DNA from 2 places in the Stenotrophomonas sp. YJH_SMC_53 genome. Region 2 is predicted to be linked to the other one. Evidence: riboswitches for the same ligand, from Rfam matches in the RefSeq annotation. Region 2 holds a riboswitch; the other holds the start of a gene.
What was found. Region 2 has a riboswitch for cobalamin ahead of AC5P7X_RS18875 (epoxyqueuosine reductase QueH). Riboswitches for the same ligand answer to the same signal wherever they lie in the genome.

Region 1 (7,573 bases), on a different contig from region 2:
TGGCCTGGTCTACGCCGAGTCCGACCGCATCGCCAACGCGGCCAACCTCTCCGCACTGGTCTATCACGCCCTGCCCGACCTGAACTGGGTGGGCTTCTACCTGTATGACGGCAAGGAACTGGTGGTCGGCCCGTTCCAGGGCCTGCCGGCCTGCGTGCGCATCCCGCTGGACAAGGGCGTGTGCGGTGCCGCCGCCAGCCAGCGCGTGACCCAGCGCGTGGACGACGTCGATGCCTTCCCCGGCCACATCGCCTGCGATTCGGCCTCGCGTTCGGAGCTGGTGGTGCCGCTGCTGCGCGGCGATGAACTGATCGGCGTGTTCGATATCGACAGCCCGAAGGTCGGCCGCTTCGATGCCGACGATCAGGCCGGCCTGGAAGCCATCGCCCGCGTGTTCGTCGAGGCACTGGGATGAGCGCACCGAAGCTGCGCAACATCGGCCCGAAGAGTGCAGCGTGGCTGCGCCAGGTCGGGCTGCGCAGCCGCGAGGACCTGGTTGCGATCGGCGCAGTTGGCGCCTTCGTCAAGGTCAAGCGGGCCGGCTTCAAGCCCAGCCTGAACCTGCTGTACTCGCTGGAAGGCGCATTGCTGGACTGCCACTGGCAGGAGCTGAGCGAGCCGCAGCGTGAAGCGCTGGTGCAGGACTACGAAGCGCGCATCGCCGCGCATCCGCTGAAGGCGGCCGGCCCGGCGTCGGGCCCGGTGCATGAGCAGCGCTTCGATGCCGACGATGAGGCGGAAGACAGCGTGACCGAGCGCGCGGACGAGGATTGACTGCACCGGTAGTGCCGGCCGCTGGCCGGCAGCTGCGTGATCCTTGCAACGTTCCTGAGGCTGCCGGCCAGCGGCCGGCACTACCGATGGACTACGGCTGCTGCAGTTCCAGCAGCTCGCCCACCAGCCCGACCTCGCCCCGCTCCAGCCACACCCGCAGGCGCGTGCCGTGGTCGATGCGCAGGGCCCAGCACAGCGACATCGGCAGGCCGCAAACCTGCGACAACACCATGCGCAGCGGGCCACCATGGCTGACCACCAGCGTCGGCACCGGATCATCATCATCGAGCAGGCGATCCAGCGCGCGCGCGATACGCCGCTCGAAATGACCCCAGCTCTCGCCGTTCGGCGGCGGGAACGCATGCGGATCGGCATGGAAGGCGGCCAGCGCATCTTCCGGCAGGTCGAACAGCGACTGCCCGTCCCAATCGCCGAAATCCAGTTCTTCCCATTCCTCGTCCGCTTCGACGTCCAGCCCGCGTGGGGTGGCCAGCGCCATCGCCGTGTGCAGGGCGCGCAACCGCGGTGAACTGATCACCCGCTCCCAGCGTTGCTCGGCATAGGCCTCGACCAGCTCCTGCGGCAGGCCGGCCAGCTGCGGTGGATCGCTGCGGCCATCAAGGAACTCATCGCGACCGTTGCCGGCATGGCGGACCAGGTCGAGGATCATGCGTGCGTCCCGGACGGGCGACGCAGGTACAACGGAGAACGGGCAGACATCGGTAACGGCACCACGGGATCGAGCAACCATTCTAAAGGCACAGCAAAGGCAGCCGCGCAGGCGCGACGCAACGGGACGGCCTGCGATGCCGTAGACTGCGCGCACTTCCAGGTGACCTGCGGCCGTGGCCGGCAGGTTGAAACGGGAAGCCGGTGACGCGTGATTCCACGCCAGGCCGGCGCTGCCCCCGCAACGGTAAGCACGTCAGTTCCAGGCAACACCGCCACTGTGCCGCAGGCATGGGAAGGCGCCTGGACGGTGGCCTCGCGCCACCCGGCGGCAAGCCCGGAGACCGGCCCGGAAGCCTCAGGTCGCGATGCGGTGGGCATGGCGCTGGATGACCGTGGCGTGCGCTGCGGCATCGGCGCGTGCCTGCCTTCGCGGCTCCTCCCCTTCGCCACGCGGGCGTGCGTGGCACCTGGAGTTCCCCCATGAAGCTGCAGTCCCGAATGCTGTCCCTGGCCGTACTGGCCGCCCTGCCCGCGCTGGCACAGGCCGCCGATGACACCACCGCGCTCGACCAGATCCTGGTCACCGCCACGCGCACCCCGATCGCCCTGCAGGACAGCATCGCGCCGGCCCAGGTGATCGACCGCGCGCAGATCGAATCCAGCCAGGCCACCTCGCTGCAGGAACTGCTGCGCGGCCGCGCCGGCATCAACCTGACCAATGCCGGCGGGCTCGGCAAGCAGAGCTCGCTGTTCCTGCGCGGCACCAACTCGGGCCACACCGTGGTGCTGGTCGACGGCGTGCGCATCAACAGTGCCGACCTCGGCCTGGCGATGTACCAGGACCTGCCGCTGGCGCAGATCGAGCGCGTGGAAATCGTGCGTGGCCCGCAGTCGAGCCTGTACGGCGCCGATGCCATTGGCGGCGTGATCCAGATCTTCACCCGCCGCAACCAGGGTGATTTCGCCCCGCACTTCCTGCTCGGTGGCGGCAGCAACGGCCTGCGCGAAGCCAGCGGCGGGATCGGCGGCGGGACCGAACGCGGCTGGTTCGGCGCCGACATCGCCTACCAGCATTCCGATGGCATCGATGCCTGCCGCGGCTCGGCAACGCTGTTCACCGGCTGCTTTGCCGACGAACATGACCGCGATGGCTACCGCAACCTGTCCAAGAGCCTGCGCGGTGGCTACACCTTCAACGACCAATGGAACGTGGAAGGCAGTGCATTGCGTGCCGACGGAAAGAACCATTACGACGGCTACTACAACTATTCGGAAACCCGCCAGCAGGTGCTGGCCGGCAAGGTGCGCTACACCCCGTCCGAACGCCTGGCGTTCACCGCCAATGTCGGGCGCAGTGACAACGAGTCGGACAACTTCGGTGACTTCGATGCCCGTGGCAGCGCTCAGACCCACCGCGACAGTGCCTCGCTGCAGGGTGACTTCGCCTTGGCCGAAGGCCAGCTGCTGAGCACCGGCGTGGACTGGAGCGAAGACAACCTGGATGGCAGCAGTGCCGGATATCGGGTCGACAGCCGCCGCAACACCGGCGTGTTCGTGCAGTACCAGGGACGCTTCGGTCGCCACCAGCTGCAGGCCAGCGCGCGCAACGACGACAACCAGCAGTTCGGCAACCACGCCACCGGCAGCCTCGGCTGGGCGATGGAGCTCGGCCACGGCCTGCGTGTCAATGCCAGTTACGGCACTGCGTTCAAGGCGCCGACCTTCAGCGACCTGTACGACCCGTGGAGCGGTGTGCCGACGTTGAACCCGGAGAAGTCCAAGAGCACCAACCTGGGCGTTTCGCAGCAGGGACAGGGCTGGCACTGGGGCCTGGACGTCTATGAAACCCGCATCGATGATCTGATCACCTACGATGCGGCGACCTTCAGGATGCAGCAGGTGGAGAAGGCGCGCATCCGCGGTGCCGAACTGACCGGTGGCGTGCTGCTGGCCGGCTTCGACATCAACGCCCAGCTGAGCTACACCGACCCACGCAACCGCACCGGCGGCAGCACCCAGTTCGACAACTGGCTGCCGCGTCGTGCACAGCAGACCGCGCGCCTGGACCTCGATCGACGTTTCGGGGCCTTCCGCGCAGGCCTGACGGTTCAGGGAGCGGGCAAGCGCTATGACGATGCCGCCAACGCGGTGAAGGTGGCGGGTTACGGCACGCTGGATCTGCGCGCCGAGTACGCGCTGACGCCGTCGTGGTCGCTGCTGGCGCGTGCCGCCAACGTGTTCGACCGACGATACGAGACCGTGGCGTGGTTCAACCAGCCCGGTCGTGAGTACCAGGTGAGCGTGCGTTACCAGCCGAAATGAAAGAAGGCGCCGGGCATTGCCCGGCGCTTTCTCTGTAGAGCCGAGTCCATGCTCGGCTCAGGCAGCAAAGCAGCCGAGCATGGGCTCGGCTCTACACCGGGACGCCGGCGGTCAACCCCGGCAGTTCACGCAGGTCATCGATCACCGCCACCGCATGCGCGGTGGCCAGGTCCAGACCGCGCGGGTAGCCGTAGCGGACCAGCGCGATCGGCATGCCCGCATCTTCGGCGGCGCGGTAGTCGGTCAGCGAATCACCCACCATCAGGCAGGCATCGACCGGCAGCCCGAAGTGCGCAGCGATATGCCGCAGCGGCTCACCGCTGGGCTTGCGCTGCGGCAGTGAATCGCCGCCCAGTACCAGCGCGAACGCATCACCGATGCCCAGGTGCTGCAGCAGCGGCGGCACCAGTGCTTCGGGCTTGTTGGTGCAGATCGCCAGTGGCACGGCGCGCGCGCGCAGCTGCGCCAGTGCGTCGGCCACGCCATCGAACAGGCGCGGGCTGCGCAGCAGGCATTCACGGTAGTGCACCATGAACACCGGCATGACCTCGGCCAGGTCGACCTCACGACCGGCGGCGTGCACGGCCTGTTCGACCAGGCGGCGCACACCGTCGCCGATCCAGCCGAGCACGGTGGCTTCCGGCACCCGTGCCATGCCGATGGCTTCCAGCGTGCGGTTCAGCGCTTCGGCGATGTCAGCTGCGCTGTCGACCAGCGTGCCATCGAGATCGAATACGACCAGCGGATAGGGATACGACAAGGGACGACGCCTGTACAACGTGGGGCCGTCCATTGTACGCCGCGCTTTTTCCCCGGGATCGGCCTCAGCCGATCCTGCGTGCGCGGGTGGCCAGAAAGGTGGGCAGGTAACGGTCGATCAGGAAGCGCGGCTTCGGCTGCCAGTCTTCCATGAACCGATCAATCACGAAGCCTGCATCCAGCTGACCGCCGATCAGTTCGGTCAGGCTGTGGCCAAAGGTCAGCGCATCGCCGCGGGCGAGTTTCGCCTCACGCTCTGCGGCGGGCAGGTCTTCCAGGTCCGAATAGGGAATGGCGTACTGCGGCCGGATCAAACCCTGTGCATCCAGCTGCGGATCACGTGCACCGACGAACAGCACCGGGTTGTAGAAGCTGGCCATCAACATGCCATCGCGCGCCAGCACGCGGCGGCATTCGGTCCACACCGGGCGCACGTCGGGTACGTACAGGTTGGAGATCGGATGGAACACCACGTCGAAGCTGTCATTGGCGAATACGTGCAGGTCGCGCATGTCGCCCTGCACCGTGCGCAGCTGCAGGCCGTCGCGCGCAGCGACCCTGCGGTCCTGTTCCAGCTGCCCGTCGGACAGGTCGAACACGGTGACGTCGGCGCCCGCAGCGGCCAGCACGGGTGCCTGCTGGCCGCCGCCCGAAGCCAGGCACAGGATGCGACGGCCGCGCACGTCGCCCAGCCAGTCCAGTGGCAGCGCGCGTGGGGTCAGGTGCACCTGCCAGCGCCCTTCGCGCGCGGCGGCAATGGTTGAACTCTCCACCGGGCGCGACCATTCGCGCACTTCGCTGGCCTGGCGGTCCCAGGCAGCACGGTTGTGGTCGATCAAGGCCTGTCCATGGTTCATGTGTTCTCCTTGCCCGGTGGGCGCCAATCCAGATCCTGGAAGGCCGGGCTGGCGAAACACTCGGCCAGGTAATCCAGGAATCGCCGCATGATAGCGGGCTGCTGGCGCCGTGACGCGTACACGGCATGAATGCCGAGCTCGTCCAGACTGAATCCGGGCAGCAGTTCGATCAGCTCGCCGCTGCGCAGCAGTGGCGCCACCTGGTAGGTCGGCAGCATGGCGATCCCGGCACCGGCGCGTACCGCCTCCAGCAGCAGCGAGGCCTCGTTGGCGCTGATGTTGCCGCCCACCGCCACCGACAGCGAACGGCCATCGCGGTGCAGCTGCCACAGGCTCTTGCCGACGTAGTGGTGGGTCAGGCAGTTGTGCGCGGCCAGGTGCTCCGGCGCGGTCGGCGTGCCACGCGCCTGCAGGTACGACGGCGTCGCGCACAGTACCGAGCGGCAGGTGGCCAGCCGCCGCGCGATCAGGCTGGGGTCGATCTGGCGCGCGATGCGCACGGCCAGGTCCACGCGCTCCTCGACCAGGTTCACCGTGCGGTCGACCAGCAGCAGCTCGATGCGCGCCGCCGGATGGCGCGCGACGAAACCGGCCACCGCCCGTGCCAGGTGGCTCTGCCCGAACGACACGCTGGCGGTCACGCGCAGCGTACCGTGCGGCTCGGGATCATCACTGGCCAGCTCGCCCTGCAGTTCTTCGCCGATCGCCAGCATCTGCCGGAAGCGCGCCAACGCCGCCTCGCCCGGGCCGGTCAGGCTGACCCGGCGCGTGGTCCGGTGCAGCAGGCGTGCACCCAGCCAGCCCTCGACCTCGGCCAGGTAGCGGCTGACCATCGCCCGCGACATGTCCAGCACTTCCGCGGCGGCGGTGAGGCTGCCGCGCTCGGCCACCTCGACAAACACGGTCATGGCGGTCAATCGGTCCATATGCTCGATCCACGCAACAAACAAGCGCGTTATACGCTGTTTTTCGAGCGACTGCAGCAGCCTAGAGTGGCCCCATTCCCAGCCCACATCGCCCCACGGAGTCCTGCCATGAAGATCGCCCTCGTTGGTTCCACCGGCAACATCGGCCGCCAGATCGCCCGCCACGCGCTGGCCCACGGCCACGAACTCACCGTCATCGTGCGCAGCGCGCAGGACCTCCCGGCCGAACTGGCCGGCGCCCATCCGGTGATCGCCTCGCTGGATGACCAGGACGCGCTGGTCGCCGCCATCGCGGGCCACGACGTACTGGCCAGCGCCTACGGCCCGCGCCCGGGCGACGACATCGGCCGCGTGGGCGAGATCGCCGCGCAGCTGGCGGCCGCCGCGCGCAAAGCCGGCGTACCGCGCCTGGTGGTGGTGGGTGGCGCTGGCAGCCTGGAAGTCGCGCCGGGCGTGCAGCTGGTCGATACCCCCAACTTCCCGGAAGCCTACAAGCCGTACGCGCTGGCCCACCGCGAGGCGTTCAACCGCCTGCAGGCAGTGGACGACCTGGACTGGACCTTCTTCTCGCCGGCCGCCGAAATCGGCCCGGGCGATGAGCGTGGCCGGTATCGCGTGCAGCCCAAGGCCTTCCTGGCCGACGCCAGTGGCCACAGCCGCATCAGCTATGCCGACTACGGCGCCGCGTTCGTCGCCGAGCTGGAAGCGCACGCTTACCCGAAGCAGATCATCACCGCCGCGTACTGATCCAGCTACGCCCCTTGTAGAGCCAAGCCCGCGCTCGGCTCTACGCGAACATGCAGCCGGGCATTGGCCCGGCTCTACACAAGGAATTCCCCATGCGCGCCGCTGCCCTGCTGCTTCCCCTCGCCCTGGCCGCCACGTTCACCAGTGCGCCGCTGCTGGCCGCACCGGCCACCGCGGCACCGGCCACCGCGACGAAATCACAACTGCACCTGCAGACCTTCCATCCCGGCCCGCAGGCGATGTTCTCGGTATCCTCGGTACTGATCGAAGGCCGCCATGACGCGATCCTGGTCAACGCGCAGTTCGGCGCCAGCGACGCACGCAAGCTGGTCGAACGGATCCGCGCCAGTGGCAGGCAGCTGACCACGATCTACATCAGCCACGGCGATCCGGACTACTACTTCGGCCTGGCCACCCTGCAGGATGCCTTCCCGCAGGCACGCATCGTCGCCACTGCGCAGACCGTCGCCCACATCCAGCAGACCCGGGCCGGCAAGCTGGCCTACTGGGGACCGA
Region 2 (7,573 bases):
AATGAAAAGCCCCCGGTTCGGCCGTCCCGCGATCTGTAGGGGGGCGTAGTTAGGGGGCTGGATGAATCGATTGTGTTGTTGTGGGCAGGAGCGCGCAAGCGGCATAAGCGACGTGCGCGGTAGCGCCGGGCCATGCCCGGCGGTCACGCCTCAGACGATCGCGATCCCTGCCTTGCCCAGCGCTTCGCGCACCATCGCGTCGTTGGCTTCGGTCACCGGCCGGGTCAGCTCCCACAGGAACTTCACCCGGAAGCCGGACTTCACCGCATCCTGCGCGCTCCACAGCACGCAGTAGTCGCGGGCCAGGCCGCACACATGCACTTCGCGGATGCGGCGCTCATGCAGCCAGCCGGCCAGGCCGGTGGCCGGGCGCTCGCCATCAGGGCCGTGGTTCTCGCGGAAGGCGCTGTACGAATCCACCTGTTGGCGCGTGCCCTTGCGCAGGATCAGGTCGGCCACGGTCCAGTCCACATCCGGGTGCAGGTCGGCACCCGCGCTGCCCTGCACGCAGTGGTCCGGCCACAGGGTCTGCGGCTGCGCGTGCAGCAGGATGGTTTCGAACGGTCGCTTGCCGGGGTGCTGGCTGGCGAACGAGGCGTGGTCGGCCGGGTGCCAGTCCTGGGTCGCCACCACGGTGCGGTAGCGGCGCTGCGCCAACAGATCGCCAATCGGTGTTACCAGCGCATCGCCCTGGTCGCAGGCCAGCGCACCGCCGGGCATGAAGTCCGGCTGCAGGTCGATCACCAGCAGAGCGACATCGGCGGGCAGGGCGGTCATGGCAGTTCCGGTACAACAGAAGGGGCGACCAGCGTGGCCGCCCCATGCCTGCACGTCAATCGCCCTGCGGCGCCTCAGCGTCCTGCCCGTAGTACAGCAGGCCGATCCTGATCCGCTCGCGGCCGTTCTCACGGCGATGGCGGTTGGCATCGCGCAGCGAGTACACGCAGCCGCAGTACTCCTGCTGGTAGAACTGCTCGCGCTTGCTGATCTCGATCATGCGGCTGGCACCGCCGCCCTTGCGCCAGTTGTAGTCCCAGTACTGCAGGCCTTCATAGCGCGACGCCGCGCGGATGCCGCAGTCGTTGATCTGCGCCATGTTCTTCCAGCGCGAGATGCCCAGCGACGAACTGATGGTGTCGTAGCCGTGCTCGTGCGCGTACAGCGCGGTGCGTTCGAAACGCATGTCGAAGCACATCGTGCAGCGGATGCCGCGCTCGGGCTCGTTCTCCATGCCACGCGCACGACTGAACCAGTTGTCGGTGTCGTAGTCGCAGTCGATGAACGGAATGCCGTGCTGCTCGGCGAAGCGGATGTTCTCCTGCTTGCGCAGCTCGTACTCCTTCACCGGATGGATGTTGGGGTTGTAGAAGAAGATCGCGTAGTCGATCCCGGAAGCGGTGATCGCCTCCATCACTTCGCCCGAGCACGGCGCGCAGCACGAATGCAGCAGCAGGCGCTTGCCATCGGCGGGCAGGGTCAGGGTGGGGCGTTGGAACTCGGTCATCGTGGCGTGCGTCAGGGCGTGGGAGCGGTCTGGCCGGTTACCGTGAACAGGACGCGCGCGGCCACGCCGCCTGTACGTGCAGGCTGGCGATGGCCCCGGCACCCTCCCCGCGGAGAGTCCAGGTCGAATCAGGGGACGGTCGTGTCCCCCGGCCGGGGCCGGTATTCGGGCTGATGGACACGGGCCGCAGCCCACCTACTCCCTGCCGCTTCCCAGGCGCGAGCCCAGTGCTGTTGGCAGGATTCGTTTCCATTCACCGCTGCGGGGCAGCTCCGGAATGGGCGCACGAAGCGCCTTCACCGGATTCCCGTTTAACTCCCTGCCGCCATCCAGCCACGGCAGGGATACCTTCGGCGTGCCCACGGTGGACGCGTTGCCGGCGTGGGTCAAGGGGCACCGGGGTCGGAGCCCTTTGCGCTGCAACGGGATCCGACCCCGGTCGGGATGCGCCTCAACGCCCCGCCGCAGCCCGCGCGCGGATCTCATCCAAGCGCTGGTCGTGCAGCAGGCGCCCGTTCTCCCACACGGTCACCATCGCATCCTCGAAGCCGTCCGGCAGCGTCTCATCGCCATCACACGGCAACGCCACCGTGTGCAGGCTGCCGTCATCCAGGCGCCGCAGCAGGCGCATGCGGCCACGCTTGCTGGTCTTGCCGGCATCGGTGACCGGGTCCTTGTAGACGTCGATCCACTCACCCTCGACCCGTGCTGCCGAGCACTTCAGCGCGAACTTCTGGGTGTCGCGGTCCAGCCGCTGCAACAGCGCGCCGCCCATGCCGAAGGCCACGTTGTCGGCGGCGAAGCCGTCTTCGGTGATGCGCTGCAGGATGGCGCGGATCGTATCCGGGTTGATGCCATCGCCCTGGATCACCCGCACGTGGTTGAGTACGCGGTAGCCCTTGCCGTTGAGGGTGTGGCCGAATGCTTCATCCAGCCGGCGCAGGCTTTCGGCCACCACGTCCACCGGGTCACCCGAGTCGGGGCGGATGACCAGGGTGGCGCCCGAAGCGATCACTTCATCACGCAGCGTCGTGCCCCAGTGTTCACTGATCGCGCGGTAGATGTCATAGCTGTCCGACACCACTGCCACGATCGCGCCCGGCTTGCCGAACTGGCGCAGCATGTTGCGGTAGGCGTCCACTTCGCGCTCGCGGCCCCAGCTGGTGATGGTGCTGTGCTCGGCGGCGGGAATCGAATAACCGGCCATCGGCGCGTGATAGTGCGCGCGGGCCAGGCACAGGGCCGAGACGGTGTCGGTGCCGAGGAAGTTGACCAGGTGTGCGGCACCACCGAGCGCAGCCGATTCCAGGCTCGATACACCGCGCGCGCCGAAGTCGTGCAGCTTGAAGGGCAGCTGCCCCTGCGGATCGTCGCTGGTCTGCTGCAGGAACGCAGCAATGGTCTGCCGTGCATGCCAGCTGATGGTGGCCACGGTGACCGGGTACCACACGCGCAGCAGCAGCGTTTCCAGGTACGACGGCACCCAGAATGCAGCCGGGTCGGTCGACTCGATCGTCATCAGTGCCTGGTGGGTGGGTACCACGCTGCCCTCGGGCACGGCACGGATGCGCACTGGCAGGTTGCCCCCGAGCCGGTCGACGATATCGCGCCAGCCGGCTTCGTTGAACGGCTCGCCATGGGCGGCGAATACCGCAGCAGCGTCGTCGATGTCAGCGTGGGTGACCGGCCGTGCCAGCGCGTCCTTGAGGATCGCCTGCAGGCCGAAGAACACCGTGCGATCGTGCAGGCCGCCACGTGATTCGACGTAGAAGAACGTGGCATCGGTACCCGGCGGGTACTGCAGCCAATGGCTGGCCTTGTAGCTGTCGGTGTTGAGGAGAAGATTATCGAGGTAGTGCATGACGGAAGCTCCTTCGCGTCGAGTGACACCAGCGGTCTATCCGCCAGTGGGGAGAGCCGGGCAGGTCAGCCGCGGCCGAGGAAATACTCCAGGATGTGCAGGTGGTCCTCGAACAGCTGCGGGCCCATGTCCAACGCCTCACTCACCGGTATCCAGCGCGCCTTGTCGGCGTCGTCGCCACCGCGCACCGGCGGCAGGTCACCGGCCGGGAATTCGAAGTGGAACCCGTGGGTGATGGTGCGGCCGCGCTGGCTGCGGTCGGGGTGGTCGAATACCTGCTGGCCCTTCAGCGAACCCTTCAGCACCGGCAGCGGAATCTTCAGACGGGTTTCCTCGCGCAGTTCGCGCAGGCAACTGTCCAGCAGGCTCTGCTCCTGGCCAACGAAACCGCCGGGCAGCGCCCACAGGCCCTTGCCGGGCTCCGAACGGCGCCGTACCAGCAGCACGTGGCCCGAATGCACTACCACCGCATCGGTGGTGACGAAGGTGGGCGCGTAGGGCGCATCCTTCCAGGCGGCCTTGTACTGTTCGATGAAGCGGTACTCGGCCACCAGCTGGGCATACGCAGGCGCGCTTTTGCGGAACGCTTCGAGCATGTCGTACACCGGCGCCGGCACATTGCCACGCAGCATCAGCAGCGCGCCGTGGAAGTCGACGTCGCCGGCTTCGAACAGGTAGCGCCGCAGCTCGGTGGCCGACAGGGTGGCGGTGTGCTGCACGTCCACCAGCGGCCATTGCGGGAACTCCCTCAGGTAGTAGCTGGAGGCATCCTTGTCCATGCCGATCAGGCCGACCTTGGCATCGGCGGCGGCGCCGTCGTTGCGCAGGGCTTCGGCCACCTGGCGCTGCACGTTGGCGATCCACTGCGCTTCGTTGTACAGGTGGTCGCGCAGCGGGCGGATCAGCAGGCGGTCGGTGTGGCCATCGAGGGCTGCCTGGATCATCACGGCGCGTTCGGCCACGGTCCAGGGATTGCGGAGGCTGCGGGGGGTATCGGCAGAGCCGACCAGGAAGATCAGCTTGCGGGCCCGGCTCAGGGCCAGGTGGGCAACGGCGGCGTGGCCGTTGTGGAAGGGCTCGAATCGCCCGATGAAGACGAGATAGTCGAATTCCATGAGAATCCCTCATGTCGTTGTGGCAGCCGCGGGTCTGTCCCTTGGCTTGCTGCAGATGCTACGCCGATGGTGGGGCCGGTCAAGCCTGCAGGCCTGCCATCTGCTGAACGCCGCAGATTCCCGCCCGGACTGCGGTGGTGTTCTCAGGCCCTGAGAAGCCGCTGCGCCATACTGGCATTCACGCGGCGGACGGCATGCTCGGGGGCAAGACGGTGGCGGACAAGTACTGCGATCTGGTCATGAAAGGCGGCATCACCAGCGGCATCGTGTACCCCAATGCGGTACTGGCGCTGGCACGCGAGTATCGGTTCAAGAGCATCGGCGGCACCTCCGCTGGCGCCATCGCTGCGGCGGTAGCGGCTGCGGCGGCATGCGGTGATCGCCGCATGCAGGCCGGCGAGCACCTGCCCGGTGATGCCGGTTATGGCGGGCTGTCGGCGGTGTCGGCGCAGTTGTCGCGGCGCGGGTTCATCTACAGCCTGTTCCAACCGGCGCGGGGCGCGCGCGCGGCCTATCGGCTGCTGGTGGTGCTGACCGGCAATGCCGGCCTGCCGCACAAGCTGCTGTGCCTGGCGGTGGCGGTATTCGAGATCGCGCCGCTGGAAGTGCTGGTGTCGCTGGCGCTGCTGGTCGGCCTGGGCTGGTGGGGCGGTGGCTGGAGCGGCGTGGCCGCAACGCTGCTGCCGTCGCTGCTGTGCGCCTACGGTGCAGGCGTGGCCGGAGCCGCGTTGCGCGTTGCGCGTGTGGCCCGGCGCAACCTGCTGGGCCTGTGCAGTGGCCTCGGCCGCGATGCACGTAAACCGGCATTGACCGAGTGGCTGCATGAATGCCTGCAGCAGTTGTCCGGCAAGCCGCTGGATGCACCGCTGACCTTTGCCGACCTGCACGAGGCGCCGCGCTATGCCGGCGAGCCGGACAGCCCGCATGCGATCAGCCTGCAGATGATCACCACCTGCGTGTCGCACAATGAACCACGCACACTGCCGCTGGGCGGCGCGCAGTTCTGGTTCCTGCGCGAGGAGTTCGAGCAGTTGTTCCCCGCCAGCGTGGTGCAGTGGCTGGTGACGCAGGCCGGCCCGCCGCTGGAGGTGGAAGGGCGCCGGTACTACCACCTGCCGCAGGGCCCGAAGCTGCCGGTGCTGGTGGCCACGCGCATGAGCCTGAGTTTCCCGTTGCTGATCAGCGCGGTGCCGCTGCATGAGCCCTCGCGCCGCGAGCGCCGCTGCGAACCCACTGCACCGGCCGCCGACCAGGAACACAACGTGGCCGACAGCATGGAAGGGCTGACCAGCGCTGGGCAGACCTGCGGCCCGGTGATCACCGCGTTCCGCATCTGCTGGTTCTCCGATGGCGGCATCAGCAGCAACTTCCCGATCCATCTGTTCGATGCCGCGTTGCCGCGCTGGCCGACCTTCGCCATCAACCTGGTCTACCCGCAGCATGCCGAAGACGTGGGCCACGGTAGTGATGGCCGCCAGGCGCTGGAACATGCCGTGTTCCTGCCCACCGAGAACCGCCACGGCTGGCAGCGGACCTACCAGTCGATCGCCAGACCGTTGGCGGCGGCCGAGCTGGGTCGCTTCCTGTTCGCGGTGGTGGCGACCATGCAGAACTGGCGCGACCTGCTGCAGGCGCGCGCGCCGGGTTACCGTGACCGCATCGTGCACGTCAGCCTGCAGGGCGACGAAGGCGGCATGAACCTGGACATGCCGCAGGAGGTGCTGACCCGCATCGCCGACAAGGGCAGCCTGGCGGGTGCGCGCTTCTGTTCGTTCTCGTTCGGGAACCACTACTGGATCCGCTGGCGAAACCTGGCCTCGGCCTACCAGCGCTACACGCTGGAAGTGGCGCGTACCGACGACCCGGCGCAGCAGGTGCTGGCCTACCGCGCGGCGTACTCGATGGTTGCCCGTGGCGAGCCGGCACCGCCGTCGTACAAGCTGGGCTCGGAAGACAAGCGTCGCGGCTCGCAGCAGCTGTGGGCGCAGATGGTCGAGCAGGGCCGCACCTGGGAAGACCTTGGCCCGGACCTGACCGACGGCGCACCGCGCCCGCTGCCGCAGATGAAGGTGACGCCGATCTACTGACCCGGTAGTAGAACCACGCCATGCGTGGATGAACGTCCATCGAAATCGAATATTTCGAACATTCATCGAAGAGCATCCACGCATGGCGTGGATCTACCGTGTCGACCAAGGTCGACACCTACCAGAGCAATACGTCGTTCCGACAGATGGAAGGAAACTGTCGAAGGCGGGGTGGTGTCGGATTGCGGGGTGTCCGCGGCATGGATGCCGCGGCCAAGCCCCCAGGGACGGGTTCACGGCGTCCCCGCAATCCGACACCGCCCCGCAATCCCACGGAATGCCAGCTTTTGCTGTTGCTGTTGCTTCGGCTTCGGCAGGTGCAGGGCGCAGCCCTGCCGAACCAACCCTATCGCCCCGGTAACTGCGCGAACGCACGCTGCATGCAGTCCTCGCGTGGGCACACCCGGCAACCCGGTCCGATCGAAACCGAGTTCCCTGGGCTCTGCACATCCAGCCCCAGCGAATACACCAGGCGTTCGGCATGCTGTAGATCGCAGCCCAGCGCCACCGCGAAGGTCTTGCGCGGCTGGCCATGGCCCACCGGGCCACTGCTGACCTGCCGCGCCAGCCAGAAATGGCGGCGCCCGTCGGGCATGCGCGCGGTCTGGGTAAGGATGCGCCCGGGCTGGTTGAACGCCTCGTAGACGATCCACAGCGGGCACGAGCCGCCCACCTGCGAGAAATGGAAGTCGGTGGCCGAATGGCGCTTGGACACATTGCCGGCACGGTCTACGCGGATGAAGAAGAACGGCAGGCCGGGCGCACTGCGCCGTGCCAGCGTGCTCAGCCGGTGGCAGACCGCCTCGAAGCCGACGCCGAACTGGTGCGCCAGCAGTTCGATGTCATAGCTGCTGGCCTCGGCCGCACGCAGGAAGCGCATGTAGGGCATGACCAGCGCGCCGGCGAAGTAGTTTGAAAGACCCACCCGTGCCTGCGCGATGCGTGCGTCATCGGTGAAGCCGGCACGCGCCACCACCGCATCGATCTGCGGCAGGTAGCCGTGCAG

Region 1: linked by a shared signal. The riboswitch ahead of btuB (TonB-dependent vitamin B12 receptor) and the one ahead of AC5P7X_RS18875 (epoxyqueuosine reductase QueH) in region 2 are both predicted to bind cobalamin.

What each region holds. Positions count from the first base shown of each region.
Region 1 is NZ_JCAFTF010000005.1:43,571-51,143, reverse strand. Features, by position in the region: gene AC5P7X_RS09430 (GAF domain-containing protein) at 1-415, shown strand, start outside; gene AC5P7X_RS09425 (TfoX/Sxy family protein) at 412-774, shown strand; gene AC5P7X_RS09420 (histidine phosphatase family protein) at 866-1,444, opposite strand; cobalamin riboswitch at 1,588-1,810, shown strand; gene btuB (TonB-dependent vitamin B12 receptor) at 1,927-3,768, shown strand; gene gph (phosphoglycolate phosphatase) at 3,860-4,528, opposite strand; gene AC5P7X_RS09405 (class I SAM-dependent methyltransferase) at 4,593-5,384, opposite strand; gene AC5P7X_RS09400 (LysR family transcriptional regulator) at 5,381-6,310, opposite strand; gene AC5P7X_RS09395 (NAD(P)-dependent oxidoreductase) at 6,419-7,057, shown strand; gene AC5P7X_RS09390 (MBL fold metallo-hydrolase) at 7,150-7,573, shown strand, end outside.
Region 2 is NZ_JCAFTF010000015.1:92,746-100,318, reverse strand. Features, by position in the region: gene pncA (bifunctional nicotinamidase/pyrazinamidase) at 151-777, opposite strand; gene AC5P7X_RS18875 (epoxyqueuosine reductase QueH) at 833-1,504, opposite strand; cobalamin riboswitch at 1,644-1,857, opposite strand; gene AC5P7X_RS18870 (nicotinate phosphoribosyltransferase) at 1,956-3,365, opposite strand; gene AC5P7X_RS18865 (bifunctional nicotinamide-nucleotide adenylyltransferase/Nudix hydroxylase) at 3,431-4,480, opposite strand; gene AC5P7X_RS18860 (patatin-like phospholipase family protein) at 4,675-6,567, shown strand; gene AC5P7X_RS18855 (helix-turn-helix domain-containing protein) at 6,914-7,573, opposite strand, start outside.